DNA from 4 places in the Janthinobacterium goodfellowi genome. Region 2 is predicted to be linked to each of the others. Evidence: predicted binding sites of a transcription regulator. Region 2 holds the regulator's gene; each other region holds the start of a gene.
What was found. Region 2 encodes sigma-54, which starts transcription at its own class of promoters, with help from an activator protein. Its sites were predicted from a motif close to TGGCANGNAANCTGCTTT; they were not measured.
Positions count from the first base shown of each region.

Region 1 (7,800 bases), on a different contig from region 2:
AGCAGTTGGCGGCCATCGGCCAGCACGGTGCGCGTGGCGTCGCGCTTTTCGCTGATCGCTTCGAGCGCCTGCGCCAGCAGCAGTTCATCGTCTTCCGTGTAGCTGCCGCGCGCGTAGCCGAAGAAATCGAACAGGGCCGCGCGCACTTGCGGGTCTTCGCTCAGGCGCGGCAAGGGACCGCCGGCCAGCAGAGAGGACAGGCTTTTCCCGGCCGGTGCCGAGGGCGCCGCCGTGGCGCGGGCGGGCTGGGAAAGGACGCAGGCAGCAGCCAGCAAGGCGCCGCCCAGGGTACGGTAATTCGAAAAGATGATATGCATGATTCTGTCTGTCGGGGGATTTTGCCGCTACCAGTGGCCACTGGCCACGCATGGCGCGCCGGCGATTCTAGCATGGCGCCAGTCCCCATGCCGTGCGGCAGGCGGACGGCAGGTGCGCCGGTGCGGCTGTTATGATGGCTGCAATGACCACCTTTCACCCCGCCTCGACACTGCTTGTCCTCCTGCCCGGCATGGATGGCACGGCCCGGCTCTTCCACCGTTTTGACGCCGCCTTGCGCGCGCAGAGCACCATCGACACCCAGGCCATCGCCTACCCGGCCGCGCCGCTCGATTACGCGGCGCTGGAAGCATTCGTGCGCGAGCGTTTGCCGCGGGACCGCCCTTTCATCGTGCTGGCAGAATCGTTTTCGGGACCGCTGGGGGCAGCTTTGCGCGCCGATCCGCCGCCCGGCATGCGTGCCCTGATCCTGTGCTGTTCGTTCGTGCGCAATCCACGCCCGATGCTCGCGCCCCTGCGCCACCTGCTCGGCCTGGTGCCCTTTGGCCCCCTGCCCGGCTTCGCCCTGCGCCAGGCGCTGCTGACGCCGTATGCGACGCCAGCGCTGCAGGCGGAACTGGCCGCGGCGCTCGCGCAAGTGCCGCCCAGCGTGCTGCGCCAGCGCCTGCGCGCCGTGCTGGAAACCGACGCCTCGCGCAGCTTCGCGCGCGGCAGCCTGCCCGTGCTGTATCTGCGCGCCAGCCACGACCGCCTGGTGCCGCCGGCGAACGCCGTGCAAATACTGCGGCAGGCAGCGGGCACGCAACTGGCCGACATCGCCGCGCCGCACATGCTGCTGCAGGCGGCGCCGGATGCAGCCGCCGTTGCGGTGGCCGCTTTCATTGCGGGCCTGTCAGCCGCGCAGGTATCCGCTTAGGCGTGCGCTGGCCAGCACGGCCAGCCAGCTCAAGCTGCCCGACAGCACGCTGAAGTAGATGGCCCGCAGCGGATGCTGGGGCAGCAGGTACGCGAGCACGACCGCGCCCAGCAAGCCGCACAGCGCAGGCTTCCACCAGCCAGACGGCAGCAGCGCCAGCAGCAGATTCGTGCCCGCATACACATAAAACACCAGCAGCAAGGCCAGGCCGCCGGCCACGCCGCGCGAGCCGAGGCTGCCGAACAGCTGCGTGTACAGGAAAAACCCCAGCCAGCTCAATGCGATAAACAGCAGGCAGCCCAGCGCATGCGCGCCCAGGCCCGCCATCAGGCGAATTTTCACGGTTGCTTGAGTAGGGGAATGAAGCGGTGGCCGCAGGCATGGCACATGAAGGTACGCGCATATTTATCCTGCAAGGCGGCGGCCTCCTTGTCCCAATTGGCGACGAAGGACGTTTGCGACAAGGCGACGGAGACGACACCCCCTGCTACGAAGATCCAGAACAGGCCATTTGCGCCAGCCTGGTAAAAGATGACGGCGGCGATGACAAAAATGATCACGCCCAACACGATCAGCCCCACTTTCTGGTGGGTCTGCATCGTCGGCCCGGCGGCCTGGCGCGATAACAAGGTCTGGCTGCGCGTATGCGCATGACCGTGGATGAAATCACCATCGATCCTGCCCGACATATGGGTCGATGTGCCGGAAATGCCGGAGGCATGCACCATGGAGAGGCGTTGAATGTTGGAACTGTCACATGCCGGGCAATGCGCCATTGCTATTTCCATAAAATAAAATAATCGCGCACTGTAGCATAAAAAAAGCCGGCCCTTTCATGACGAAAGGGCCGGCTTCGCTGCATCAGTCGCCGCTGCGGCTGTCGGATTACGCTTGGCCTCGGCGGCCCCGCTAATCCGACCTACGCAGCGGTGGCGATTACTTCGCCGTATTGAGCAGCAACTCGTTCAGGCGCTTGACGAAACTGGCCGGGTCGGCCAGCGAACCGCCTTCGGCCAGCATGGCCTGGTCGAACAGGATGTTGGCCCAGTCGCCGAACTTGCCGCCTTCCGCGTCCTCGTATTTCAGACGCGTCACCAGCGGGTGGTTCGGGTTGATTTCCAAGATCGGCTTCGATTCCGGCGCGCTCTGACCTGCCGCCTTCAGCATGCGCAGCAGGTTGCCCGACAATTCGTTTTCATCGGCCACCAGGCAGGCTGGCGAATCGGTCAGACGGAACGTCACGCGCACGTCCTTGGCCTTGTCAGCCAGCACGGTCTTCATCTTGCCCACCAGGTCGGCGTACGAGGTTTCCGTTTCTTCGTGCTCTTTCTTTTCCGCTTCGTCTTCCAGCGCGCCCAGGTCCAGGCCGCCCTTGGCCACGGAGACCAGTTCCTTGCCTTCGAAATCCTGCAGGAAGGACAGCATCCATTCATCGACGCGATCCGTCAGCAGCAGCACTTCGACGCCCTTCTTGCGGAAGATTTCCAGGTGCGGGCTGTTTTTCGCTGCGGCGTAGTTGTCGGCCGTGACGTAATAGATCTTGTCCTGGCCTTCCTTCATGCGCGCCACGTAGTCGGCGAACGAGGTGACTTGCTCGTCGCTGTCGTTGGCCGTCGAGGCAAAGCGCAGCAGCTTGGCCAGGCGTTCCTTGTTGGCCGCGTCCTCGCCGATGCCCTCTTTCAGCACCTGGCCGAATTCCTTCCAGAAGACGGCGTACTTGTCCTTCTTGTCCTGCTCGTCCGCGTTCGCCAGTTCTTCCAGCATGCCCAGCACGCGCTTGGTCGAGCCTTCGCGGATGACCTTGACGTCGCGCGACTCCTGCAGGATTTCGCGCGATACGTTCAGCGGCAAATCGGCAGAGTCGATCACCCCGCGCACGAAGCGCAGGTAGGTCGGCATCAGCTGCTCGGCATCGTCCATGATGAAGACGCGCTTGACGTACAGCTTGATGCCGCCGCGCTTGTTGCGGTCCCACATGTCGAACGGCGCCTTGGCCGGAATGTACAGCAGCTGCGTGTATTCGCTGCGGCCTTCCACGCGGTTGTGCGTGTGCGTCAGCGGCGACTGGAAGTCGTGCGACACGTGCTTGTAGAATTCGTCGTACTGTTCCGGCGTGATGTCGGCCTTGTTGCGGGCCCACAGGGCGCTGGCCTGGTTGACGGTTTCGAATTCGTCTTTCAGGACGGTTTCTTTTTTCTCGTCGTCCCACTCTTCCTTCTGCATCACGATCGGCAGCGAGATATGGTCCGAGTATTTGCGGATGATGGACTTGATCTTCCAGCTCGACAGCAATTCGTCCTCGCCTTCGCGCAGGTGCAGGATGATGTCCGTGCCGCGCGACGGCTTGTCGATCGATTCGATGCTGTAATCGCCTTCGCCCGCCGACTCCCAGCGCACGCCTTCGGAAGCGTCCACGCCGGCGCGGCGCGTTTCGACGGTGATCTTGTCGGCGACGATGAAGCCGGAATAGAAGCCCACGCCGAACTGGCCGATCAGGGCCGCGTCCTGCTGCTGGTCGCCCGACAGCTTGCCGAAGAATTCCTTGGTGCCCGACTTGGCGATGGTGCCCAGGTGCGAGATCGCCTCGTCACGGGTCATGCCGATGCCGTTGTCGGAAATGGTGATGGTGCGCGCATCCTTGTCGAAGCTGACCTTGATCTTCAATTCGTGATCGTTGCCATACAGGGCGTCGTTATCGATCGCTTCGAAGCGCAATTTGTCGGCCGCGTCGGACGCGTTCGAGATCAATTCGCGCAGGAAGATTTCCTTGTTCGAGTACAGGGAATGGATCATCAGGTGCAGCATTTGCTTCACTTCGGTCTGAAAACCCAGGGTTTGCTTTTCGGAGACAGCCATTTTTACCTCATAGTCTTGTGGATGGGACGGATTTGATGAAGTTGGGGATTATATAAGCGATTTCAAGGCGTCTTTGCAGCAATGTGCGGGTGGGGTGGTTGCAGCGTGCACCGACGCCCGTCGGCCGGTGTGACGGAGGTCATAGCAAAGTCGATAACAAAACAACCTCATCAATTGAGCGGCTTGCAAGCAGCATCGGCATTAATATTGATTTTCTATTATCAAACAGGAGGAGACCGTCGTGAAACGCCTATCCATGCTGTCCGTTCGCACCTGCACGCCGCCGTCCATGGCGGACTCCCGCCGCACACCGACAACGGCGCCCGCGGTTCCCGAAAAGTCCGTCACTGCGCATCAGTGCAAGACCATGATGCAGGCCATGCGGACCGGGATCTTGGCTGGCCTGCTGGCACTGCCCGTCATGGCCCAGGCGACCGTCATCGAATTCAGCGTGAGCGGCATCGTCGCCCAGGGGGTGGACGAACTGCACCTGTTCTCCGACTACGGGGAATCGCTGGTCGGCAAGCCATATACGATGAAATTCCTGCTCGATACGGCCACGCTCGCAGAGAGCCAATCCGGCAACATCCATGGCGCCAGTAACTCGACCAATGGCGCCCCCGTGTATTTTTCCGGCGAGATCACGATGGGCAGCCGCCGTTACAACTGGACTCTCGATCCAAACGGCTACGCCAGCATGTATTTGCTACCGACAAGCAATATCATGATGCAGAGTTCCGGTGGCTACGGCTTCGGGCAATACAAGGTGTCGTCCATGCTCGACGTGTCCACCGGCGGCTCGACACCTTATTTTGACACCGCGGAGTTTGAACAGCGCATCGAATTCAAGGATTTCGTCGACCCCTGGGGCTACAGTTCAGAATTCCAGCTGACGTATACCGCGCCGCGCTATCCGGACGACCATGGCGCTTACGTCGCCAAGACCAATTTTGTCGGCACCGGCACCTACGCCCTGTGGCAAGTACGCGAGGTGCCGGAACCGGGACAAGTCGGCATGCTGCTGGCCGGCGCGGCCCTGCTGACAGCCGTGGCGCGCCGGGAGCGCCGCCGCGCCTGAGCATCGGGCGGCCGCTGCGCGCAATCAGGCGCTATCTCGCCGGCTTGTTCAGAGCGGATGGGACGGCGCCGCCCGCCTGACCCAGCGCACGCGCGAAAAAATCCCAGATCCGCTCGTCCTGCACCGTGGCCAGGTTCAGGCGCATGCAGGTCGACGGCAGCTGGCGCGGCGAAAACAGGCTGCCCGGCCCCAGCACCAGGCCTTCGGCCAGCGCCTTTTCGGCCAGCACATTGGTGTCGCAGCCCGCGTCGGCCCAGATGAACATGCCGGCCGGTGCGGGATCGAAGCGCAGGCCGGCCCGCTCGGCGCGGCGGTACGTGCCCTCGCGCACCTTGTCGAGCCGCGCGCGCAGCCGCTCCGCGTGTTTGCGGTACAGGCCTTGCGAGAGGATTTTATATACGACCCGCTCGCCGATGTCGCTGGTGGTCAGGGTGGCCAGCATCTTGCGGTCGGCCAGCCGCTGCGCCCATTCAGGCGAGGTGGCGATGAAGCCCACGCGCAGGTTGGCCGACAGGCTCTTGGAAAAGCCGCCCAGGTAAATCACGCGGCGCAACTGGTCCAGCGCGGCCAGGCGGGTGGCTGCCTGCACCGCGCCGCCCGGGTGCATGTCGCAATAAATGTCATCCTCGACGATGAGGAAATCGTGCTGTTCGGCCAGGCGCAGCACCTGGAAAGCCTTGGCGGCCGACAGCGACGTCGAGCTGGGGTTGTGCAGCACCGAATTGATCACGTACAGCTTGGGGCGGTGCAGCGCCGCCAGCTCGGCCAGCACGGCGATATCGGGGCCGTCTTTCAAGCGCGGGATGCCGATGACGTTCATGCCCATGGCGGCAAAGGCGCCGAACATCAGCCAATACGCGGGATCGTCGACGAAAATGGTGTCGCCGGGGCGGGCAAACTCGCGCGCCACCAGGTCCAGCGCCTGCATCACGCCCACCGTGGTGACGATCTGTTCGGGCGGACAGGCGATTTCCAGGCCCGCCAGTTTCAGCTGCAACTGCTGGCGCAGCGGCAAAAAACCCTGCGGCGAGCCGTAACCGAGCAGCAGGCTGCCCGGCTGGCGGCTGACATCGCGCAAGGCGCGCGCCACCAGCTCGCCATCGAGCCACTCGGCCGGCAGCATGCCGGTGCCGGGCGCGGGGATGGCCGGCGTCTGGCGGAACATGTTACGGATCAGCCACACCACGTCCATCGGCTGCGCCGCCGCGTCCTGCGCGCCGGCGGGCGGCGCCGGCGTGTTCAGCGGCGAGCGTTCGCGCACGAAAAAGCCGGCGCCGCGCCGCGATTCGAGGTAGCCGCGCGCCACCAGCTTGTCGTAGCTGGCCACCACCGTGGCGCACGAGACGTTCAGGCTGGCGGCGGCCTGGCGGATCGAGGGCATGCGCGCGCCGCCGCGCAGCAGCTTGTCGTCGATGCGCGCCGCCAGCGAACGCGCGATCTGGTCGATCAGGGTTTCGCCCGAGGCGCGCGACAGCAAAGGCAGGGACGGTGAGGCGGGTGTATTGCTCATATGACCATGACAGTATGTGAAATTATGCGTTGAAGTGTATTTGTACTGTATTGCTATTCACCTCTAGGATAGCAGTACGGGGCGGATTGATCCACCCCGCTTTATTTACCCATGCCACCCGTACCAGGACAGCCATGCCATCGCCCGCCACCACCTCCCCCACTTCTCCCCTGCGGCTCGGCGCCGACCGCAAAGGCATGCTGCTGGGCTTGACAGCCGTCGCCCTCTTCAGCCTGACCCTGCCGTTTACGCGCCTGGCGGTGGCCGAACTCGACCCTACCTTTGTCGCCCTGGGCCGCGCCCTGGTGGCCGCCGGCCTGGCCGGCCTGTGGCTGTGGCAGCAGCGCGCGCCGTTGCCGCGCCGCGAACAATGGCTGCCGCTGGCGTTCGTGTCGCTGGGCTGCGTGCTGGGCTTCCCCTGGCTGACGTCGATCGCCATGCGCAGCCTGCCCGCCTCGCACGGCGCCGTGCTGGTCGGCATTTTGCCGCTGGCCACCGCCGTGTTTGCCGTGCTGCGCGGCAAGGAACGCCCTTCCCCCGGCTTCTGGCTGATGGCCCTGCTCGGCACGGCGCTGGTGGTGGCGTTCGCGCTGCGCCAGGGCGGCGGCAGCTTCCACCTGGCCGACTGGCTGATCTTTGCCGCCGTGCTGCTGGCTGCGCTCGGCTATGCCGAAGGCGGACGCCTGGCGCAAGCCATGCCGGGCCAGCACGTGATTTCCTGGGCCCTGCTGCTGGCCCTGCCTTTTGTCCTGCCCGTGGTGCTGTGGAACGCGTGGCCGCAGCGCGCGCTGATGGCGCAGGCCGGCGCCGCCGCCTGGCTGGGCTTTGCCTATATTTCCGTGTTTTCCATGTTTATCGGCTTTTTCTTTTGGTACCGGGGCATGGCGCTGGGCGGCGTGGCCCGCGTGGGACAGACGCAGCTGCTGCAACCCTTCCTCACCCTGGTGGGCGCGGCCGTGCTGCTGAACGAGCCATTGACGGGCGAAAGCCTGCTGTTTGCCGGCGCCGTGATCGCCGTCGTGGCCATCGGACGCAAGCTGAAGTAAGGTTCCCTGACGCCCATTTGCAACGCCGTTGCGCGTGCGGATGGGCACGGCGGCGTGCAAGCCGTACAATACCGCAGCACCATGGCGACGCCTATCCGGCGCCGCTTGCGCACGCACC
Region 1 is NZ_JBNYXN010000005.1:31,711-39,510, reverse strand. It holds gene ACQ4WQ_RS19095 (hypothetical protein) at 1-317, opposite strand, end outside; gene ACQ4WQ_RS19090 (alpha/beta fold hydrolase) at 461-1,192, shown strand; gene ACQ4WQ_RS19085 (hypothetical protein) at 1,169-1,534, opposite strand; gene ACQ4WQ_RS19080 (hypothetical protein) at 1,531-1,920, opposite strand; gene htpG (molecular chaperone HtpG) at 2,129-4,048, opposite strand; gene ACQ4WQ_RS19070 (PEP-CTERM sorting domain-containing protein) at 4,428-5,126, shown strand; gene ACQ4WQ_RS19065 (aminotransferase-like domain-containing protein) at 5,158-6,636, opposite strand; gene ACQ4WQ_RS19060 (DMT family transporter) at 6,771-7,682, shown strand.
Region 1: ACQ4WQ_RS19070 (PEP-CTERM sorting domain-containing protein) is a predicted target of sigma-54. The motif match lies at 4,245-4,262, and genes of this name have one in related genera.

Region 2 (7,800 bases):
TCTGGCTGCTCGAAGTGATGAACAAGAATGCCCAGGACATTACCGCCAGCAAGCATCTGGATGAGCCCGACTATTTCATCACCAATTTCAGCCTGGTGCGCATGGACTTGACGGGTAAGCCCAGCTATATCGTGTCGGGCACCAAGCTCACGCATTATCCGCTCGACGATTCGTCCGATATCGACCAGCCCTTCGTGCGCAAGCTCACGCCGGGCATGCCGCCGCTGAACATGAATGCGGAACTGGCGCATATCGACCAGGACAACACCCGGCTGCAACTGCACCGCAAGGTCGTCATCGACCGCGTGGCCAGTCCGAAGGCGCAGAACCTGACGGTGAAGACGGAAGCGCTGACGGTGTTCCCGGACGAGGAAAGAATGGAAACGGACGTGCCTGTCGATATCCTGACGGGCGCCTCGCGCATCAATGGCATCGGCATGAAGGCCAATAACGCCACCGGCGTGGTGGAAGTGCAGAATGCGCTGCGCATGGTCCTCCCGCCGAAACCGCGTCCGGCCGCGGCGGCAAAATGACAGAATGAAACAAGGAAACCATACTATGAAGAACATCTTGCTGTTGAGCGTATTTTCTCTGGCCATCATGGGCGTGGCGCATGCCGAGAAGGCCGATTCCGAGAAGGAAGCCGTCATCACGGCGCGCAGCGGCCACGTCGATGACGTCAAGCAGATTCGTACCCTGACGGGCGATGTCGTGCTGGTGAAAGGCACCCTGACCATGAAGGCGGGCCGGGCCCTGATCACGGAAGACCCGCAAGGCTACCAGTTCATTACTTTCTGGGCCGATCCCGGCAAGCTGGCCACCTTCCGCCAGAAGCGCGATGGCGCGGGCGACCTGTGGGTCGAAGGCGAAGCGGAGCGCGTGGAATACGACAACAAGACGGAAGTGGTGAAACTGTTTACCAGGGCCAAGCTGACGCGCCTGGAAGGCACGAAAGTGACCGACGTGGCCAATGGCGCCTTCATCTCGTATGACAGCCGCAAGGAAGTGTTTGCGATGGAAAATTCCAACAGCGGCACCAGCACCCCCGACGGCGGCAGCGTGCGCATGGTGATCCAGCCGAAGACCAAGGCGCCCGCGGCGGAGAAAGCGCCGGCCACGCCTGCGCCAGGAACGAAATAATGGACAATACTCGTTGCGGCAGCACCCTGATCGTTCGCGGGCTGCAGAAAACCTATGGCAAGCGGCAAGTCGTGCATGATGTCTCGCTGCAAGTCGAATGCGGCGAAGTGGTGGGACTGCTGGGCCCGAACGGCGCCGGCAAGACCACCTCGTTCTACATGATCGTCGGCCTGGTGCCGTCGGACGGCGGCAGCATCGACATCAGCGGCGTGGATATTTCCAGCCTGCCCATCCACCGCCGCGCGCAGATGGGCCTGTCCTATCTGCCGCAGGAAGCGTCCGTGTTCCGCAAGCTGACGGTGGAAGACAATATCCGCGCCGTGCTGGAAATCCAGACCGTCGAAGGCCGCCCGCTGAAGAAGGCCGAGATCGAGGAACGCCTGGACAAACTGCTGGCCGACCTGCAGATCGAAAAGCTGCGCGAGAACCAGGCCCTGTCCCTGTCTGGCGGCGAGCGCCGCCGCGTGGAAATCGCCCGCGCGCTGGCCACCGATCCCCGTTTCGTGCTGCTCGACGAGCCGTTCGCCGGCGTCGATCCGATCGCCGTGATCGAGATCCAGCGCATCGTGCGTTTCTTGAAGGAGCGCAATATCGGCGTGCTGATCACCGATCATAATGTGCGCGAGACGCTGGGTATTTGCGACCGTGCCTACATCATCAACCAGGGCTCGGTGCTGGCGTCGGGACGCCCCGACGACATCATCGCGAACGAGTCGGTACGCCGGGTCTATCTGGGCGAACACTTCCGCATGTGAGCCAATGAAACAATCATTGCAGCTGCGCACTTCGCAGCATCTGGCACTGACGCCGCAGTTGCAGCAATCGATACGCCTGTTGCAATTGTCGACCCTGGAACTGCACCAGGAACTCGAGCAGTTGCTGACGGACAACCCTCTGCTCGAGCGCCTCGACGACCCGCTCGACCGTTCGCTGCGCCTGCTGTCCGACGGCGCCCTGAGTTCCACGGCCGCGCCGGCCGAAGCGCCGCCCCAGCCGCCAGGCCAGGAGGCGCCCGCGGCGCCGGCCGAAGCGGAAACGTTTGACGGCGAGGCGGGCGAAGGCCCGGCCGCCGCGGATGGCGGCGACAGCGACTGGAGCGAGGCGAGCCGGGGCAAGGCGCCCGACGACGAAGATTCCCGTCCGCAATTGGAGGCCCATCACTGCACCCTGCGCGAACACCTGATGGAGCAGATGCGCGTGACGGTGCTCGAGTTGCGCGACCGCGCGCTGGTCGAGCTGATCATCGACGCGCTCGACGACAATGGCTACCTGGAAGAGTCGCTCGACGACATCCTGGCGCGCCTGCCGGAAGAGCTGGAAATCGACGCCGACGAGATGCGCACGGCCTTGTCGCTGCTGCAAAGTTTCGATCCGCCCGGCGTGGGTGCGCGCAACGCGTCCGAATGCCTGGCGCTGCAGATCAAGCGCTTGCCGCACGTCGCCATGGTGACGCGGCGCATGGCCCTCGTCATCGTGGAAAAGCACCTGGCCTGGTTTGCCCAGCGCGATTTCAACAAGCTGAAAAAAGCCCTCGATTGCGACGATGAAGACTTGCGCGAGGCGCAGACGGTGATTCGCCAGTGCAATCCGCACCCGGGCGCCGTGTTCGCCTCGGACGTGTCCGATTACGTGGTGCCCGACGTCGTCGTCAAGCGCGCGCGCAATGGCTGGCAAGTCACCCTGAACAACGACGTCATGCCGCGCCTGCGCGTCAACGCCATGTACGCCAACTTGCTCAAGCAGGGCAAGGGCGAGGGCGCCATGGGCGCACAGTTGCAGGAAGCCAAGTGGCTGATCAAGAATATGCGCCAGCGCTTCGACACGATCCTGCGCGTGGCGCAGGCGATAGTAGAAAGACAAAAGAACTTTTTCTCGCATGGAGCCGTTGCCATGCGCCCCCTTGTGCTCCGTGAAATAGCTGATACACTGGGTTTACACGAGAGTACTATCTCGCGGGTAACAACTCAAAAGTACATGCTGACCCCGCACGGCATGTTCGAGTTGAAATATTTCTTTGGTAGCCACGTCGCCACCGAAGCGGGGGGCGAAGCGTCATCGACGGCGATACGGGCATTGATCGTGCAACTGACAGGAGCAGAAGACCCTAAAAATCCTTTATCCGACAGTAAGATTGCGGACATGCTGGGGGAACAAGGCATGGTGATTGCGCGACGTACTGTTGCCAAATACCGGGAAGCGTTGAAAATTCCGCCAGTGAGCCTGCGTAAGTGTTTGTAAGTTTTTTTCGGTTCCTCTGCGGGCCGGATAGGATGGACCGCACGAACCCGATCATCTTTAGGAGTGTGTATGAATCTCACCATCAGCGGACATCATCTCGAAGTGACACCAGCCATCCGTGAATACGTACAAACGAAGCTGGAGCGCGTGAAACGTCATTTCGATCAAGTCATCGATATCGCCGTGATTCTGACCGTGGATAACCTCAAAGAGAAAGAAAAACGTCAAAAGGCCGAAGTCAACCTGCGTCTGAGTGGCAAAACCGTCTATGTGGAAAGCCTGGCGCAAGACCTGTATGCCGCGATCGATGCCCTGATCGACAAGCTCGATAGGCAAGTGATGAAATACAAAACCAAAGTGCAAGGGCACGGTAAAGAGGCGATCAAACATCTGCCAGACAACTCGGAAGAAGAATTCGCCGCCGCCTAAGAACACCCAAAAACCTACTGCGCGTCGCGATTTGCGGCCTCCGATGCTCACTGTGCATATGCACAGCTCCGCTTCTCAGCCACAACTCACATCCGCTCGCTACGGTTTTTCCACGTGTTCTACGGCCTGCGACTTTCAACCGGTTGTGATCAACTAAGGGCGCACATTGCGCCCTTTTTTGCGCCCGTAGCTGTCGAACGCAATGTTCCCCGCGCAGGCGCTAAAATGTTGGCACTTTCACTTCTTTCCTGCCTGCCATGAGCGACTTCGTCCAGACCTCCATCCGCCACCGCACGGGCCACATCGTGCTCGACCGTCCGAAAGCATTGAATTCCCTGTCCCTGGAGATGGTGCGGGCCCTGAGCGCGGCCTTGCTGGCCTGGCGCGACGACCCTCAGGTGGATGCCGTCGTGATCCGCTCCAGCAGCGAAAAAGCCCTGTGCGCGGGCGGCGACATCCGTTTCTTTTACGATGCGGGCCTGGCCACGCCCCAGGGCGGCAGCGCCCTGCTGGAAGATTTCTTTACGGAAGAATACGCTTTAAATCATTTGATCCATTTTTATCCGAAACCGTATATCGCCGTCATGGATGGCGTGGTGATGGGCGGCGGCATGGGCGTGGCGCAAGCGGGGCCCGGCAACCGCCTGCGCATCGTCACGGGCCGCACGCGCATGGCCATGCCGGAAGTCAATATCGGCCTGTTCCCCGACGTGGGCGGCAGTTACTTTTTGTCCCGCCTGGCCGGCCAGCTGGGCCTGTACCTGGGCTTGACGGGCTTGACGATCAATGCGGCCGACGCCCTGTACACGGGCCTGGCCGATGTGTATCTGCCCGAGGCGCAGATGGGGGCGCTGCAGGCCCTGTTCGAGTCCACGCCGGGCGAGGCCTTGCCGGTCGCCATCAAGGCGCTGGCGGCGCCGTTCCAGGCCGAGGCGGGCGCTTCCCCCCTGGCCACGGCGCGCGCGGCGCTGGACCGCCACTTCAGCGCAGGTTCGGTGGCGGCCATCATGGCCTCGCTGGCGCAGGACGACAGCGCGTTCGCCGCGAAGGCCCTGGCGGCCATGCGCCTGCGTTCGCCCTTGATGATGTGCGTGACCCTGGCGTTGCTGCAGCGGGGCGCCCATCTGGGCGTGGCCGATTGCCTGCGCATGGAGCGCACGGTGGCGCGCCACAATTTCGAACATGGCGAAGTGCTCGAAGGCGTGCGCGCGCTGGTGATCGACAAGGACAATGCGCCGCGCTGGAATCCTGCCAGCCTGGACGAGGTCGACGCGGCCATGGTGGCGCGCTTCTTCGCCCCCGTGTGGCCCGCGCAAGCCCATCCGCTGCGCCACCTCGACTGATTAAGAACGCTCGCGGTGGCGCAGCACGACCCGCTCGTTGGGGCCGAAGTATTGCGCCAGCCGCTCCGCCATGTACACGGAGCGGTGCTGGCCGCCCGTGCAGCCCAGGGCCACCGTCAGGTAGCTGCGGTTGTCGGACTTGAACGACGGCAGCCATTTCTCGATGAAGGCGCGGATGTCGGCCAGCAGTTCCAGCGCGCTCGGCTGCGCGTCGAGGAAGGCGATCACGGGCGCGTCGCGGCCGTCGAGCGGGCGCAGCGCCAGGTCGTAATAGGGATTGGGCAAGGCCCGCACGTCGAAGACGAAATCGGCATCGAGCGGCACGCCCAGCTTGAAGGCGAACGATTCGAAGAACAGGGTCAGCGGCGCACGTTCGGAGGCGACGATATCCTTGATCCAGGCGCGCAGTTTGTTGGCGCTCAGTTCCGAGGTATCGATCACATGGCCCAGCTGCTCGATGGCCGACAGGCGTTCGCGTTCTTCCGAGATGCACTCGATCAGGGTGCGGCGGCTGGCCGGATTCTGGTTCGGGCGCAATTCGTGCGACAGGGGATGGCTGCGGCGCGTTTCCGAGAAGCGCGCCACCAGCGAATGCGTGGTAGCTGTCAGGAACATGACCTTGACGTCATGTCCCTGGTCGCGCAGCAGGGCGACATTGTGCGGCAAGCTGACGAGCGACTCGGCGCTGCGTGCATCGACGGCCACGGCCAGCTGCGGCGTGCCCTCGTCAAGCAAGGTTTGCACCAGGCTCGGCAGCAAGGCCGGTGGCAGGTTGTCGACACAATAGTAGCCGGTATCTTCCAGCACATTGAGCGCGACGGATTTACCGGAGCCGGATATTCCGGTGATAAGGACGATATGCATAGCCCGATCATACAATAAAGGCCGGCACTGCGCTCCCGAGGCAATTATCTTTACAAATTATTGCAATTTGGACTGTGGTATTTCTTTGCTGCATGCGCCAACATTGTCGTCGGATTACGCAGGGCCTCGCCCCGCTAATCCGACCTACGTTAATCGCCACTCATGGCGAGGCGTTGCCGCTCCATGAACTCCTGCAAGGTATCGATGCCGCGCAGCTGCAGGATCGTGTTGCGCACGGCCGCTTCCAGCAGCACGGCGATGTTGCGGCCGGCGGCGACGGGGATGACGACCTTGCGCACGGGCAAGCCCAGCACGTCTTCCGTGGGGAACAGGAAGGGCAGGCGTTCGACTTCTTCTTCCAGCGCGTTGCGGCGCACCAGGTGGACGATCAATTTCAAGCGCATCTTGCGGCGCACGGCCGTTTCGCCAAAGATGGCCTTGATGTCGAGTAAACCCAGGCCCCGCACTTCCAGCAGGTTTTGCAGCAGGGGCGGGCAGCGCCCTTCGATCATGTTGGGCGCAATACGCGAGAATTCGACGGCGTCGTCGGCCACCAGGCCGTGGCTGCGCGAGATCAGCTCCAGCCCCAGCTCGCTTTTACCCAGGCCCGAGTCGCCCGTGATCAGCACGCCCACGCCCAGCACGTCCATGAACACGCCATGCATGATGATGCGCTGCGCCAGTTTTTTCGACAGGTAAACGCGCAGGAAATCGATCACTTGCGCGGCCGGCAGCGGGGTGGAGAACAGGGGAATGTTTTGCTCGTCGCAGATGGCGAGAATGTCGGGCGGCGTTTCCAGCCCCTGCGCGATGATCAGCGCGGGCGGACCGCCGGCGATCAGTTCGCCGATCACGTGGGTGCGCGTGTTGACCTTCAGGCGCTGGTAGTAATTGATTTCCTGGTGGCCAAAGACCTGGATGCGGCCCGGATGGATCAGGTTCAAGTGGCCCACCTGGTCGGCGGCCGACGAGACGTCGCCCGAGATCAGGCGCTCGCCGCCGGGGAAGCCGGCGAACCAGCCCAGTTGCAGACTTTCACGATTATCGTCGTACAGGCGTTGTATCGTCAGCGGCGTTTGCAACATGGCAGTCTTCTTCAGGAGTGGAGGAATACCTGAAGTTTAACCCGCCGCTTGCAGACTGGGTTGCCAATTGACGATGCGCGAATGCACGGATTTCGGTTCCGGATCCGTGGCCAGTGCCGTGCGGAAGGCGTCATCGGAAAACATTTCGGCGATTTCCGACAGGATTTCCAGATGTTGCTGGGTGACATGATCCGGAATCAGCAGGAAAAACAGCAGATTGACGGGCTTGCCATCAGGCGACTCGAACGGAATCGGCTCGGCCAGGCGCACGAAGGCGCCCAGCGGCGATTTCAAGGTCTTGCTGCCCTTGACCCTGCCATGCGGCACGGCCACGCCATGACCCAGACCAGTCGAGCCCAGGCGTTCGCGGGCAAACAGATTGTCCGAGACGGTAGAGCGGGCGATGCCGTAATTGTTTTCGAAGATCAGGCCGGCTTGCTCGAAAGCGCGCTTCTTGCTGGAGACTTCCAGGTCCAGGAGGACGTTTTCGAGGGATAAGATTTTGCTAAGATTAGTCATGACACTCAATGAAATGGTGCAATGCGCAGAGGGCTTGCGAGCCGAATTATAGGCCTGTTTTCGCGGCCTGTAACGCCAATTCTCAACAGTATACGCCCGCTGCGGGCGCAGTGGGCGCTATAGCCCATGTGGCCATCATTTTAGCAAAAAAATAACATCGGCGCGTATCGGCTATTTCTTGA
Region 2 is NZ_JBNYXN010000003.1:191,629-199,428, reverse strand. It holds gene lptC (LPS export ABC transporter periplasmic protein LptC) at 1-533, shown strand, start outside; gene lptA (lipopolysaccharide transport periplasmic protein LptA) at 559-1,140, shown strand; gene lptB (LPS export ABC transporter ATP-binding protein) at 1,140-1,895, shown strand; gene ACQ4WQ_RS13280 (RNA polymerase factor sigma-54) at 1,900-3,378, shown strand; gene hpf (ribosome hibernation-promoting factor, HPF/YfiA family) at 3,448-3,807, shown strand; gene ACQ4WQ_RS13270 (enoyl-CoA hydratase/isomerase family protein) at 4,065-5,150, shown strand; gene rapZ (RNase adapter RapZ) at 5,151-6,014, opposite strand; gene hprK (HPr(Ser) kinase/phosphatase) at 6,164-7,099, opposite strand; gene ACQ4WQ_RS13255 (PTS sugar transporter subunit IIA) at 7,136-7,618, opposite strand.

Region 3 (7,800 bases), on a different contig from region 2:
TGACTGCCTGCAGCTGCAGCGCATCGAACAGGTCGAGTTGGGCTGCCGCCTGCTCTCCCATGATCGCTGCCAGATCCACTTCCGGACTATCGCTCCGTCCACCATGGTGCCGCCACATCCGGTTCAGGCGCCTGATCTCTTCGTCTACCACGCTATCCGTGATGCGGCCCGCTTCTGACAAGGTGGCAAGACGCGTGACGGCGGCGGACAGGTCGCGGAAATTTCCCTTCCATGCGGAGGTGGGCAAGGTGGCAAAGCGCAAGAAATGCTCGCGTGCCTCCTTGTTGAAGCGCACGCGTTCGCCCGTTTCGGCACCATATTGAGCCAGCAGGTATTCCAGGTTCGGTTCGATGTCTTCCGGCCGCTGCGCCAGGCCCGGTAATTCATAGGTCCACAGATTGATGCGCGCATACAGGTCTTCGCGGAAGCGGCCGGACACCACCTCCTTGCCCAGGTCGCGGTTGGTGCCGGCGATCAGTTGGAAGTCGCTTTGCACCTCCGTGTCGGCGCCGACGGGGAAAAAGCGCTTCTCTTCGATGGCTTTCAGCAGCATCGCCTGTTCATCGAGTCCCAGTTCTCCGATTTCATCGAGAAACAGCAAGCCCTTGTGCGCGCTGCGCAGCAAGCCGGGACGGTCGGAACCCGCCCCCGTGAAGGCGCCCTTGATATGGCCGAACAGGGTGGACGCGGCACCGTCGCCGTGCAGGGTGGCGCAATTGAGGTCAATGAATTTGCCGTCGATCTGGTGGCGCGATTTTTTCAGTTCATACACGCGGCGCGCAAGGAAGGATTTGCCCGCGCCCGTTGGGCCCATCAGCAGCATCGGCGCCCTGGACTTGATGGCGACGCGCTCGATTTCCTCGATCATGCCGTTGAACTTTGCATTGCGCGTGGCGATGCCGGACTTCAGGAAGGCCACGCCCGCTGCCTGCTCGCGCGTAAAACGCTGGGCGATCTGGTCGTAGCGCGACAGATCGAGGTCGATCAGCGTGTAGCTACCCGGATTGCCGGCGGCCTGCCGCTTCGGTGGCGACGTTTGCACCAGGCGGCCCGGAAAATAGCGGGCTTCCGTCATCAGGAACATGCAGATTTGCGTGACGTGGCTGCCGGTGGTGATGTGGATCCAGTACTCCTCCTTGTCCGGATCGAAGGCGTAGTTGTTGGCAAAATCGTAGAGCGCGCCGTACACGTCTTCAAAATCCCAGGCATCGCTGATGGGCAGTTCATGGGCCTCCAGCCTGGTTTCAGGCGAGACGCTGGCGATATCCTGCGATACCTGGCGCACCAGGCTGGCAAACTGCTCGCCGGCGTATAGCAGCTCGAAGCGGTCGATGATCTTGTCTTCATGCTGGGTCAGGGCGACGCTGGGGCGCCACTTTTCCCAGCGGGCGGCTCCCCTGCCATTGTCGAGCTGCGTGCCGAGAAAGCCGATGACGACAGTGCGTTTTGCTTGCATATATTGGATAAAAATTTATCTTAAAAGATAATTGTATTCGAAATCGCATTCTCTGGGCTATTTTCAATACAAAGTATGTATAAGAATATTATTAAATAAAATCAATGACTTACATTTATTTTCGGCGGAATTATTAAAGCTGGCACAGCGTTTGCAATAGAGGAGGTAGCAACGAGATAAACGTAGAGAGCAGAGAGGAACGAAAAATGGCCAACGCCCACTTATTCCAGAGCGCACAACAGACCGCGACCTTGCCTTCGGCGCTGGCGCGCAATGCCGAAGGCGCGCCAGCCTATGCGCTGACGCCACGCCATCAGCTGGCGCAATATGCGGCCACCGGTTGCCTGAACACGACGTTTTATGCCAGCGCCGAAGCGCAGCTGGCGACGGTACTGGAACTGTGCCAGGCGGTCGAACCAGCCTTCATCGCACAAACGGCCGTGTACTGCCGCGAACGCGGCTACATGAAAGACATGCCGGCCTTGCTGGTGGCCGTGCTGGCGGGGCAGGGCGCTGCGGAATTTACGCAGACCTTCCAGCGCGTGATTAACAACGGCAAGATGCTGCGCAACTTCGTGCAGATCGTGCGTTCGGGCGCCGTGGGCCGCAAGTCGCTGGGATCGCGTCCGAAAAAGCTCGTGCAGGCATGGCTGAACACCGCTTCGGAACAGGCCTTGCTTGCCGCCGCCGTGGGCAATGCGCCGTCGCTGGCCGACGTGGTGAAGATGGTGCATCCAAAACCGCTGGCAGCGTGGCGGGAGGCATTCTTTGCCTGGCTGATCGGCAAGGAATATAAACGCGATGCCTTGCCGCCGGCGCTGGCCGCGTTCGAGGCCTACAAGGCAGATACCTCGCAAGCGATACCGGAGGTGCCGTTCCAGATGCTGACGGCGCTGCCCTTGAGCGCGCACTCCTGGGCGCAGATCGCGCGCCAGGGCAGCTGGCAGATGGTGCGCATGAATCTGAATACCTTTGCCCGCCACGGCGTGTACGCGATAGCCGGCATGCCGGAACTGATCGCGGCCAAGCTGCGCGATCCTGAGGCGATTGGCCGGGCACGGGTGTTTCCGTACCAGCTGATGTCGGCGTACATGGCGGCCGGCGAGAACGTGCCGGACGTCGTGCGCGATGCGCTGGAACAGGCGCTGGAAATATCGCTGGCGAACGTGCCGCGGATTGCCGGCAAGGTGGTAGTGTGTCCTGACGTTTCCGGCTCGATGGCCTCGCCCGTCAGCGGTTTTCGCGGCAGCGCCACCTCGAACGTGCGCTGCATCGACGTCGCTGCCCTGGTGGCGGCAGCCATGTTGCGCAAGAATCCGGACGCTGTGGTGCTGCCGTTCGAGCACAACGTGGTGCAGTGCGCACTTGGCGCGGACGGCAGCGTGATGGCGAATGCGGCCAGGCTGGCGGCCATCGGCGGTGGCGGCACCAATTGCAGCGCGCCCCTGCTGCGGATGAACAGCAAGCAGGAGCTGGCGGACCTGGTGATCTATGTATCCGATAACGAATCGTGGATCGACGCAAAGCGCAGCGGCGCCACGGCGACGATGGGACAGTGGAATGTCTTCAAGCTGCGCAATCCGCAGGCGAAACTGGTGTGCATCGATATTTCGCCGCATGCCACGACGCAGGCGATGGAGCGTGAGGATATCCTGAATATTGGCGGTTTTTCTGACGACGTCTTCAGGATCATCGCCGCCTTTGCCGCCGGCCAGCTGGACCCGGCCCACTGGGCGGGAGAAATCGCCGGCATCGATATCGCGGCACCAGCTTGTTGAAGTAAAGCGCATGAATGCGGACAAGACTACATAAGAGACGTCCTGTCCAGACTTGTCATGCGCTGCAGTACCCCGAATGCCGACAGGATTACATCGATCAGCCGCGTCAAACCGGCCTGGCGTGCGCAGTACGCCGCCAGAAAATCCTGTCCCGCCTTGTCGGGTTGTCGTACTGATGAATGCCGGTGGAACTACATCCTGGGCCGATGCGTCGGCAACGTTTCACCAACCCTTGTCATCACCCCCTATACAATAGAAGAAGAGAATAGCGATGAAAAACGAAGAATACGAAGTCCTGCATACCGAAGGCAGCCGTCCCGTGAAGATGTGGACGCGTGGCGTGCCTGTCGAAGAAGCGGCCAAAAAACAATTGCGCAACACGGCGACCCTGCCGTTCATCTATAAGCACATCGCCGTCATGCCCGACGTCCACCTGGGCAAAGGGTCGACCATCGGCAGCGTGATCCCTACCCTGGGCGCGGTGATTCCGGCGGCGGTGGGCGTGGATATCGGTTGCGGCATGATGGCGGCGAAGACCACGTTGACGGCGAACGACTTGCCCGATAACCTGGGACCGCTGCGCAGCGCCATCGAGCGCGCTATTCCGCACGGGATGTCGCCGAAGACGCGCGGCCACCGCGGCCGCGATGAAGGTTCCTGGCATACCCCGCCATCGGTGGTCGATGCGGCCTGGCTGCAATTGAAGGACGAATTCGATGCGATCTGCCTGAAAACGCCGAAGCTGAAAAATACGAATAATTATCGCCACCTGGGAACGCTGGGCAGCGGTAACCACTTCGTCGAAGTCTGCCTCGATGAACAGGGTTCCGTATGGTTCATGCTGCATTCCGGTTCGCGCGGCGTGGGCAATGCCATCGGCACGCATTTCATCGAACTGGCCAAGCAGGATATGCGCACCCACTTCATCAACCTGCCCGACCAGGATCTGGCCTATCTGGCCGAAGGCACGCAGCATTACGACGATTATGTGGAAGCGGTGGGTTGGGCCCAGCGTTTCGCCCGCAATAACCGCGAAGTGATGATGCAAAACCTGATCGCTGCCGTGCGCACGGTCATCCATAAACCGTTCCAGACGCATGTGGAGGCCGTCAACTGCCACCATAACTATGTGCAGAAGGAGCACCACTTCGGCAAGGATGTATTGATCACGCGCAAGGGGGCCGTGTCGGCCCGCGCGGGCGAGCTGGGGATCATTCCGGGCTCCATGGGCGCCAAGAGTTTTATCGTGCGCGGTAAAGGCAATGCGGACAGTTTCCATAGCTGCAGCCACGGTGCGGGACGCACGATGAGCCGCACGGAAGCGAAGCGGCGCTTCAACCTGGACGACCAGATCCGCGCCACGCAAGGCGTGGAGTGCCGCAAGGATGAAAACGTGATCGATGAAATTCCAATGGCCTACAAGGATATCGATGCGGTGATGCTGGCGCAGCGCGAACTGGTCGATGTTGTGCATATTCTGAAGCAGGTCGTTTGCGTCAAAGGTTAAAAGAGAGAAAGCAGAGATGATAGAAATAGATGGAGCGCAAGGTGAAGGCGGCGGGCAGATTTTACGTTCGGCGCTGAGCCTGTCGATGATCACGGGGCAACCGTTCCGGCTGATTAACATTCGCGCGGGGCGGGACAAGCCCGGCTTGCTGCGCCAGCATCTGGTGGCCGTGCAGGCGGCAGCCGCCATTTGCGGGGCGCGCACGACGCCGGTGGCGCTGCGCGCAGCTAGCCTGGAGTTCGTGCCCGGGCCCGTGCGCGGTGGCGATTACCGTTTTGCCATCGGCAGCGCCGGCAGCTGCACCCTGGTCTTGCAAACCTTGCTGCCGGCCCTGCTGCATGCGGATGGGCCGTCTACCGTGCGCATCAGTGGCGGCACGCACAATGCCATGGCGCCGCCCGTGCATTTCCTGCAGCGCGCGTATGGCCGCATCCTGGGGCAGATGGGCGCCGATGTGGAGATCGCGCTGCAACGCTATGGCTTTCACCCCGCGGGCGGCGGCGAAGTGATTGCTACCGTGCAACCGTGCCCGCGCTTGCTGCCCATTGCCTTGTTGCAACGCGGCGAACGGCAGGCCGGTTTTGCGGAAAGCATGGTGGCTGGCGTGCCCGTGAACGTGGCGCAGCGCGAGCTCGAGCGTGTTGCCGGCGGCATGGGCTGGAGCGGCAAACAGCTGCGCATCGTCGGCTTGCCGGCGGACCAGGGACCGGGCAATGTCCTGTTGCTGACCCTGGAGCACGAACACGTCACGGAAGTGTTTACTTCCTTTGGCGAAAAGTCCTTGCTGGCCGAATCTGTGGCCAAGCGCATGTTGAACGAGGTGCGCGCCTATCTCAAGACGGACGCGGCCGTGGGCGAGCACCTGGCCGACCAGCTCTTGCTGCCGATGGCGCTGGCGGGCGGCGGTGTCTTCAGTTGCAGCAAGGTGTCGCAGCATGCGCTGACGAATGCCGAGGTGATTTCCCGGTTTTTACCCGTGCGTATCACTTTCGAACAGCAGGAGCGGGCCAGCATCTGCACGGTTGCCGCCGCCTGACGCGTGCGGTGACACAGGTCACTGTTGCAGCTGTTCCAAATTGATACATGGGTGGCCGGCCGTGGGGCATATACGCATGGCATGGCATTTGCTCTTCTTGGATATTCACTAAAAAAACCAAGGAGACCAGCATGACCTATTCCATCCGTACCCTGCTCGGCGTGGCCGCCGCCGGCGCCGTTGCCCTCACCTCCCTGCTGACCTTGCCGCAAGCCTATGCGCACGGCAATGTCACGCCGCAAGGCGTCGACACCACGGGCTTGCCCAAGGTGGGCGACAAGTGGCTCGAACAAAACCCGTATCGGGGCAACAAGCTGGCCTTGACGGTAGGCACGTCGGCCTACAACCAGAATTGCGCGCGCTGCCACGGCATCGAAGCCATTTCAGGCGGCATCGCGCCGGACTTGCGCCAGCTGGACCGCGATTGCTTCGGTATCAAGAATGAGACAAAGAAACAGGCGTGCTATAAGGAAACGGACAATTACTACCTCACCACCATCCGCCACGGTAAAGTACGCAATGGCGCCGTGTACATGCCGCCGTTCGAGGGCGTGTTCAACCAGGAAGCCATGTGGGCCATCAAGACCTATCTGGAAACGCGCCGCGAATCGAATTAAGTCGAACTGATCACGAAGGAGTCCCATGCGTTCATTTCAATTCCGGGGCGCGCGCGCGATGCTCTCGCTCGCCTGCCTGGCGCTGTGCGCGGCCGCGCCGGCGCACGCCGACTGGCAGAAAGTACAGCAGTCGGGCAGCCTGAAAGTGGCCGTCTATAACGAGTTCGCGCCGTTTTCAGACAAGGGCACGGGCATCGATATCGACATCGCCGAAGCGCTGGCGAAAAAGCTGGGTTTAAAACTGAGCTTGCTGCCATTTCCCGCCGGCGAAAACCTCAATGACGATTTGCGCAATATGGTGTGGAAGGGGCATTACCTCGGCTATGGTCCCGCCGACGTGATGCTGCACGTGCCGGTCGACAAGAAGTTGATGGCGGATAACGACAAGGTCGAGATCTTCGCGCCTTACTACGTGGAAACCGTGCGCCTGGCGCGCAGCGCGCAAGCCGTGCCGCAATTCGATGGTGTCGCCTCGCTGGCGGGCAAGCGTATCGGCGTGGAAAAAGTGTCGATCGCGGCCATGCTGATGCTGGGGGAAGACAATGGCAAATACCGTGACGACGTGCGCATCTTCGATACGGCGGCCGAAGCCTTGCAGCAATTGCAGGCGGGCCAGCTCGATGCCGTGCTGGCGAACCGTTCGGAAATCGAATCGGTGCTGAAAAGCGATCCCGCTTTCCCCTTGAGCGAAGTGGCGTTCGCCCGCTTGCCGCGTGCTGGCTGGGCTGTGGGCCTGGCCGTCAGCAAGCAACAGCTCGACGTGGCGAAATTGCTGCAGGCGGCCATGAACGAGATGACGGCCAGCGGCGAATTGAAAACCATCTTTGAGAAGTATGGCGTGAAGGAAGCACGGCCCTGAAGTAGCCTGCTTGAGTTGAAAAGCCCGCGTATCTTCCGATGCGCGGGCTTTTTAATTAGAAGGAATACATGGCACTGACACCCAGCAACCAGTTGCGTCCCGGCGCCGCTTCATAGTAGCGCTTGTTGCTGTCGCCGACGATGACGGAGCCCACATAGGTCTTGTCAAAAAGATTGTTCAGGCGGGCAAACTCCTTGAAGCGCCAGTTCCCCACGTTTTGCCTGGCATTGAAGCGCGCATTGAAGACCGTGTAGCCGGGCGCCGGCTTTTCGCTGTTGCTGTCTTCCGCGTAGACCTGGTTGCTGGCCACGCTTTCCAGCGCTGCGCCAAAACGGTCGAGCGTATCTTTCCAGGCCAGTTCCGCGAACAGGTTGGCGCTGGGCACGCCTGGCAAGCGGCTGCCTTCGCGCACGTTGCCAAAAGCCTGGTCATACACTGCGTGCAGGCTGGTCAGCGCCACTTTTGTCGTGAAACCATACGGCAAGCTGGAGTCCAGCGACACTTCCATGCCCTGGCGCAAGGTTTTACCTGCATTGCGGTAGCTGGT
Region 3 is NZ_JBNYXN010000012.1:13,772-21,571, reverse strand. It holds gene rtcR (RNA repair transcriptional activator RtcR) at 1-1,456, opposite strand, end outside; gene ACQ4WQ_RS28165 (RNA-binding protein) at 1,663-3,234, shown strand; gene ACQ4WQ_RS28160 (RtcB family protein) at 3,506-4,741, shown strand; gene rtcA (RNA 3'-terminal phosphate cyclase) at 4,758-5,777, shown strand; gene pedF (cytochrome c-550 PedF) at 5,909-6,394, shown strand; gene ACQ4WQ_RS28145 (substrate-binding periplasmic protein) at 6,420-7,253, shown strand; gene ACQ4WQ_RS28140 (TonB-dependent receptor family protein) at 7,309-7,800, opposite strand, start outside.
Region 3: pedF (cytochrome c-550 PedF) is a predicted target of sigma-54. The motif match lies at 5,855-5,872, and genes of this name have one in related genera.

Region 4 (7,800 bases), on a different contig from region 2:
TTCTCGCCCACGACGAGGGGCGCAGGGAAGCGTCGCGCCAGCTCGGCCTTGGTGAGTATCCCTGCCCACGCCTGTCCCAGGATAAACAGGAATAGCCAGCATCCAATGAATAACCGCATTATCCGCATGCATTGCACTCCGTGCGGCGCCGCAGCTTCCGGCGCCGCATTGATTGGTTAGAAGAAAATAATGCCGCCCAGGGACACGCCATTCATCTTCGCTTCGCCGCCCGTAAAGCCTTTCGAGCGCGTCTGGCCAAGCTCGCCTACCAGGGTGATCGCGCTGTTGAGCGAGTAGTACGCGCCCAGGGTCAGGTTGGCGTTCGACTTCAAGCCGCCCGTGCCGGCCGTGTTGTCGTCGTTCTTGCTGATGCCGTAAGACAAGCCCAGCTTCAGCTTGTCCGTCGTTTTATACGTGCCTTGCAGCAGCCAGTTCTTCGACTTCGTATCGCCCTGGTCCGCATCGGACAAGATACCCAGTCCCTTGCCGCCCTGGAAGTTGAGCAGCACGCCAGCCGACCCCATCTGGTAGGAGCCGCCCACTTCCACGCCGCGCATGGTCAGATCATCGACACCCGGTGTTTTCGACGTGAACTTTTGCGACTTCACGCCGAGCCAGGCTTTCAAGCCGTCCTGCGCATACGTCACTTGCGCCTGCACTTGCGGACTCGACTTTGAGGAATAGGTCGAGCCTGCAACGATGGGCGTATCGGAAACGGGGCTGACCAGCGCCACGTCGGCACCAAAGCCGCCCGACTTCGGCGTGCTGTACATGATCTGGCCATAGTTGCCCAGATAGGTATAGCCGGCGCCGATATGGCCCAGGGTCACCCGGCCCCGTTGCGTGGCCTGCACCGGTGCGCCCGAGCCCAGCAAGGTCATGTCGGACAGGATCGCGTTCGCGCCGAAGATGCCATAGTCGCGGCCCAGCTTGAAGGTGCCCATTTCCGCATTGCCAAACGTAAAGAAGGCCTGGCGCACATCGACCACGCTGTTCTGGCTGATGGCGCTGTCGGTGGCCGTCGAGTTGTAGATGCCGATCAAGGCTTTCACGTCGTACTCGCCCAGCCGCGAGCTTGCCGAGGTGATCAAGCCGTTCGGCAGCAAGCCGTTGCCGATGGTGGTGCGGTCCTTTTCTCCGCCGCAACCGAGCGCCTGGCCACCCAGCGCCAGCCCGCCCACCGCATCGCCGGAACACGATACTTGCGTGTAATAGGCGTTGACGATGCCGCCCACCGACACGGTCCAGTCGCCCGCCTTGATGTCGACGGCTTGCGCCTGCCCCATCGCTGCGATTGTCATGACACCCACGCTCCCCAGCTTGCTCAATGTGTTCATTGCGTCTCCTCTTTCTTCTCTGTTTTTAGTGTGCACACCAGTGATTGATGTACCTCAAGCTTTCGCAATAAGCGTGCCCAGAACGGCTCAGAGGGAGAAAGAGAAATGACGTGTTTGACGTGTGCAGCAGCGGATCAATCGCCCCGCACGGTGTTCCTTTTTTGACCGCCAGCACGCTGATCGCGCAACTGCGTAAACAAAAAACTGACGGCCTGGGCCGTCAGCAAAAAGAAAACGCCCGGCGGACAGGGAGACACCCATCCGAGTGCCCGGGCGTTTCACCCCGTTACTTCGATGCCAGTTTGAAGACCCACACGGACCCGCCCTGTTCCAGGAAGTTGACCTTCTTCGCCACTTCGCCGCCCCACAGCGGCACGGCGCCGCCCCAGCCGGAAACGACGGCCACGTATTGCGTGTCGCCATCCTGCCAGGTGACGGGCGGCGCCACGACGCCGGAGCCCGTCTGGAATTTCCACAGCTCCTTGCCCGTCTTCGCGTCGACGGCTTTCAGGAAGCCTTCCGGCGTGCCGTAGAACACCAGGTTGCCGGCCGTACTCATCACGCCGCCCCACAGCGGCGCGTTGTTCTTGATTTCCCAGACGATCTTGCCCGTCTTCGGATCGACGGCGCGCATGGCGCCGATGTAGTCGTCAAACAAAGGCTTGATGGTGAAACCGGCGCCGAGGAAGGCGCCGCCCTTCTTGTAGCTGATCGGCTCGTTCCAGATGTCCATGCCCCATTCATTTGCGGGAACGTAGAACAGCTTGGTCTGCGGCGAGTACGCCATCGGCATCTGGTTTTTTGCCCCGAGGAAAGCGGGGGCGGCAAACACGGTCGTGCCCTTCTTGCCTTCCTCTCCCTTGGTCGGGTCGCCAGGGCGGCCGGCGGGAATGAAGTTCGGCCGGCCCGTCTTCAGGTCGATGCTGCTGGCCCAGGTGATTTTCTTGACGAACGGAAAGGCATTCTGCAGCTTGCCCGTATTGGCGTCGATGACGTAGAAGAAACCGTTGCGGTCGGCCTTGCCACCGTAGCGCTTGCCATCCATGTCGAAGGTGACGAACTCGTTGGCGCCATCGAAATCCCAGGCATCGTTCGGCGTATTCTGGTACGCCCACTTGATCTGCCCCGTTTTCACGTCCAGCGCCACGGTGGACGACGAGTACAGATTGTCGCCGGGACGCAAATGGCTGTTCCACGGCGCCGGGTTACCGGTGCCGAAATACGCGAGCTTGGTTTGCGGATCGTAGGTGCCGCCCATCCAGGTCGAGGCGCCGCCCGTTTTCCACAGGTCGCCCGGCCAGGTCTTGTTCACGGTGCCGGATACGCCGTTATCGATGGCCTTGCCATCCTTGTCGTAGCGGTGGCCCATATGGCCTTCCACCGTCGGACGGCTCCACACGAGGTCGCCCGTCATCGGGTTGCGCGCCTCGACCCGGCCCACGATACCGAATTCGCCGCCCGACACGCCCGTCAGCAGCAAGCCTTCGGCGATCAGCGGCGCCGCCGTCATCGAGTAACCGGCCGCATAGTCGTCGACTTTCTCCTTCCAGACGATCTTGCCCGTGTTCTGGTCCAGCGCCACCAGGTAGGCGTCGAGCGTGCCGAAGATCACCAGGTTGCCGTACAGGGCGGCACCGCGGTTGACCACGTCGCAGCAGGGCATGATGCCGTCCGGCAAGCGATGCTCATATTTCCACAGTTTGGCGCCCGTTTTCAAGTCGACGGCAAAGATGCGCGAATACGATGCCGTGACGAACATCTTGCCGTTATGAATCAAGGGCTGCGATTCCTGGCCCCGCTGTTTTTCGCCGCCGAACGAGAACGACCAGGCCGGCACCAGCTTGGCCACGGTCTTGTCATTGATCTGCGTCAACGGCGAATAGCGCTGACCCTGCGTGCCCATGCCGAACGACAGCACGCTGGATGGATTTTTTGCCGTGCTGTCGAGCATGGCGGTGGTGACATTACCCACGTCGGCCGCCTGGGCCAGCGATGCCAAACCCAAACCGATGAGTATCCCCATGATTTTTTTCTGCACAATCATCTCCCTCTGTTTTATTAGTATGTGTGTAACTCTCAGGTACTTTTTCTGTCGTGCTCATGCGGCTGGGCATGCAACAGCGCACACTCTTCATCGGTGAACAGGCGCGAACGCGTCAAAAAGCGCTTGCCCGTGCCGTTGTCGAGTGAAAACATGCCGCCATTGCCATCGACCACATCGATAATCAACTGGGTATGCTCCCAGTACTCGAATTGCTCGAGTCCCATGTAGAACGGTGTGCCATTCAAATTGCCGAGATAAATGTCGGTATCGCTGACATCGAACTCGCCCAGCGCGTAGCACATGGGCGCACTGCCGTCGCAGCAGCCACCGGATTGGAAAAACATCAGCGGGCCGTGACGCTGGCGCAACTTGTCCATCATTTCCAGCGCCGCATCGGTGGCGACCACCCTGGCAATTGCTGCACTCATGGCATCCCTTTCTGCGCGCCGCGCCTGGACTACGGGCGCGGCGCCTGTTGCCGGTTTAGAAGAAGCCCAGCGCTTTCGGGCTATAGCTCACCAGCAAGTTCTTCGTTTGCTGGTAGTGGTCGAGCATCATCTTGTGGTTTTCGCGGCCGATACCCGATTGCTTGTAGCCGCCGAACGCGGCGTGGGCTGGATACAGGTGGTAGCAATTGGTCCACACGCGACCCGCCTGGATGGCGCGGCCCATGCGGAAGGCGCGCGAACCGTCGCGCGTCCACAGGCCGGCGCCCAGGCCATACAAGGTATCGTTGGCGATCGCCAGCGCGTCGGCCTCATCCTTGAAGGTGGTCACGGACACGACCGGTCCGAAAATTTCTTCCTGGAAGATGCGCATCTTGTTGTTGCCCTTGAACACGGTCGGACGCACGTAATAGCCGCCTTCCAAGTCGCCCGCCTGCGTGTGGCGCTCGCCGCCGGCTAGCACTTGCGCGCCTTCCTGGCGGCCGATGTCGAGGTAGGACAGAATTTTTTCCAGCTGTTCCTGCGACGCCTGCGCGCCGATCATGGTGGAAGCATCGAGCGGATTGCCCTGCTTGATGGCGGCCACGCGTTTCAGGGCCCGTTCGATGAATTTCTCGTAGATCGATTCCTGGATCAGCACGCGCGATGGGCAGGTGCATACCTCGCCTTGATTCAGCGCAAACATCGCAAAGCCTTCCAGGCATTTGTCGAAATACTCGTCGTCCGCATCCATCACGTCTTCAAAGAAGATGTTCGGCGACTTGCCGCCCAGCTCCAGGGTGACGGGAATCAGGTTTTGCGCGGCGTAACCCATGATCAGGCGGCCCGTGCCCGTTTCGCCCGTAAAGGCGATCTTGGCGATGCGCTTGCTCGACGCCAGCGGCTTGCCCGCTTCCAGGCCGAAACCGTTGATGATGTTCAACACGCCCGGCGGCAGCAAGTCGCCGATCAGCTCGATCAATACCATGATGGACGCCGGCGTCTGCTCGGCCGGTTTCAGGACGACGCAATTGCCGGCGGCCAGGGCTGGCGCCAGTTTCCACACGGCCATCAGTATCGGGAAATTCCACGGGATGATCTGGCCCACGACGCCCAGCGGCTCATGGTAGTGGTAGGCATAGGTTTCCGCGTCGATTTGCGCAACGGAACCTTCCTGCGCGCGGATGCAGCCGGCAAAATAACGGAAATGGTCGATGGCCAGGGGAATGTCCGCATTCATCGTTTCGCGGATCGGCTTGCCGTTATCGATGGTTTCCGCCGTGGCGATCAGGCTCAGGTTCTGTTCGATGCGGTCGGCGATGCGGTTCAGGATATTGGCCCGCTCGGCAGGCGACGTCTTGCCCCAGGCCTCCTTGGCGGCATGCGCGGCGTCCAGCGCCAGCTCAACGTCTTCCGTCGTGGAACGGGCGATTTCGCAAAACGGCAAGCCGGTGATCGGCGTGATGTTAGGAAAGTATTCACCTTTTACCGGGGCAACGAATTTGCCGCCGATGTAATTGTCATAGCGTTGTTTGAAGGGATTGGCTACGCCCAGTTTGCTGATGTCTGCGAGATTCATGTCGTCCTCTATCGGGTTAATTAGAATGGAATTACTTAATTAAAATCAAACGTCCTGGTACAGATGGGGTGAGTACACGGAGTCTTCCGCAAATGCCGTGCCAGCTCGCCATCCCCCTACCCAACTTAGCGGGTTTTACCTCTGTTGCAAGGGCCTGGTGGCGATATCGGCGGGTTCAATTGCTGCCGTAGCACGCCATCGCCGCTGCACAATGGAACAGGTGTACCAGACTGGAACACCTGTTCCTGTACCGCTACCGAATCACCACACCCCATGGCAATTCACCGACGGCAATATCGGCCACCTTGCGCGCGCTGGCCGTATCGATGACGGAAACGCTGTTCGAGCGGCCATTGGCCACGTACAGCTTGGCGCCATCGGGGGTGATAGCCATGTTCCACGGGCGCTTGCCGACGGGAATGGTCGCCGTGACCTGGTTGCTGGCCGTATCGATCACCATTACCGTGCCGTCGATGCCGTTCGAGACATATACATGCTTGCCGCCGGGATGGACCACGATGCCATTGGCATTCTTGCCTGCTGGAATGGTGGCAATCGCCTTGCGCGCGGCCATGTCAATGACATAGACGGCATTGACCAGTTCGCACGCCACGTAGGCGCGGCCCGAGTCGGGACTGAAACCGATACCGCGCGGACGCAGTCCCACGGCGACGGACGCCACCTGACGGCGTTGCGCCACGTCGATGACGTCGACTTGCTCGGCCTCTTCCGCGCTGACCAGCAGCCAGCGCCCATCGGGGCTGAAGACGGCATGTTCCGGGTTGCGTCCCTGCACCTTGATATCGGCGAGCAAGGCGCCCGTCTGGCCATCGAGCAAGGCCACGCTATTGTTTTCCTCGACGGCCACGGCCACGTAATGACCGTCCAGGGAAGCGCTGACGCCTTCGGGCGACTTGCCCAGCGCCACCGTGCGCACGGGCGTGCCGGTCACGTTATCGATCAGCAGCAAGGCGCTGCTGGCCGCGTCCGTGACAAACAACTGTCGTCCGGCGGGATCGGCGGCAATGCCGCGCGGACGCTTGCCTGCCGCGATCCGGCGCACCACCTGGTCGGTCGCCGTGTCGATCACGCTCACGGTGCCCGATTTTTCATTGGGGACATAGGCAAACGGAGCGGCCTGGAGGGCAGTACTGGCAAGCGCGGGCAGCAGCCAGCACACCTGGCGCAAGCGCGAGAAGAAGTTGGGCATAATCACCTTTTCAATGAAAAACACAGGAAAAGCGCGCGGTAGCGGCGCCTCTGATAATTGCTGCATGCAAACGCCGTGCCACTGACACGCGTATAATTTCCGCCCACCAATGGAGACATGGCAGGCATATTGCTTGATACAACTATGCAGACCTGCGCCGCGCACGCGCTCAAGCAGGCTTTTATTCACATTGGAGAATCCGCATGCAGCATCGTTTCCGCCTGAACACCATCGCCAGCCTGTTTGTCGCCGGCAGCGCCACCCTCGCCCCCCACGTCTTTGCCGCCGAGCCCGCTGACTTGGCCGCCGGGCAACTCATGGATACGGTGGTCATCAGCGGCAGCCGCATCGCCCACCCGAGCCAGGAAGTGCCGGCCTCGATCGATGTCATCGACAGCGCCCGCATCCAGGACGGCCAAATCCGCGTCAATGCCTCGGAAGCGCTGGCCGCCGTGCCGGGCCTGGTCGTGCAAAACCGCCAGAATTACGCGCAAGACTTGCAAATCTCGTCGCGCGGCTTTGGCGCCCGCTCGGCCTTCGGCGTGCGCGGCGTCAAGCTGATCAGCGATGGCATTCCCGCCAGCATGCCCAATGGGCAAGGCCAGGCCGCCACCTTCAATCTCGATACGGCCGAGCGCATCGAAGTGCTGCGCGGGCCGTTTTCCGCCATCTACGGCAACCATTCGGGCGGCGTGATCCAGCTGTTTTCCAAGGAGGGGCAAAATCCCCCGTCCGTCGAACTGAACGTGACGGGCGGCAGCTACGGCACCAGCAAGGTGGACTTGTCGGCGCAAGGCCAGGCTGGCGGCATCGGCTACGTGCTCGACGGCTCCCGCTTCCGCACGGACGGTTTCCGCGACCACAGCGCCGCCACGCGCGAACAGGCGTTCGGCAAGATCACCGTCAAGCCGAATGCGGACAGCAAGCTGACCATCGTCGCCAACAGCCTGCACCAGGGCAACACGCAAGATCCGCTGGGCGCCACCTGGGCCACTTTCGCCCGCGACCCGCGCGCCGGCGAAATCGACGCCACCGATACGCAAAACCCGAAGCGCACCCTGGCCGAGCGCTACAACACGCGCAAGAGCATCGACCACCAGCAAATCGGCGCCACCTACGAGCAGTCGTTTGGCGAAGACCGCCTGCACGTGACGGCCTACGGCGGCAACCGCGACGTGATCCAGTACCAGGCATTCACCAAGGGT
Region 4 is NZ_JBNYXN010000012.1:5,327-13,126, forward strand. It holds gene ACQ4WQ_RS28110 (4Fe-4S binding protein) at 1-119, opposite strand, end outside; gene ACQ4WQ_RS28115 (porin) at 177-1,337, opposite strand; gene ACQ4WQ_RS28120 (PQQ-dependent methanol/ethanol family dehydrogenase) at 1,624-3,360, opposite strand; gene ACQ4WQ_RS28125 (DUF779 domain-containing protein) at 3,414-3,809, opposite strand; gene adh (aldehyde dehydrogenase) at 3,865-5,385, opposite strand; gene ACQ4WQ_RS28135 (beta-propeller fold lactonase family protein) at 5,639-6,595, opposite strand; gene ACQ4WQ_RS28140 (TonB-dependent receptor family protein) at 6,799-7,800, shown strand, end outside.
Region 4: ACQ4WQ_RS28135 (beta-propeller fold lactonase family protein) is a predicted target of sigma-54. The motif match lies at 6,659-6,676, and genes of this name have one in related genera.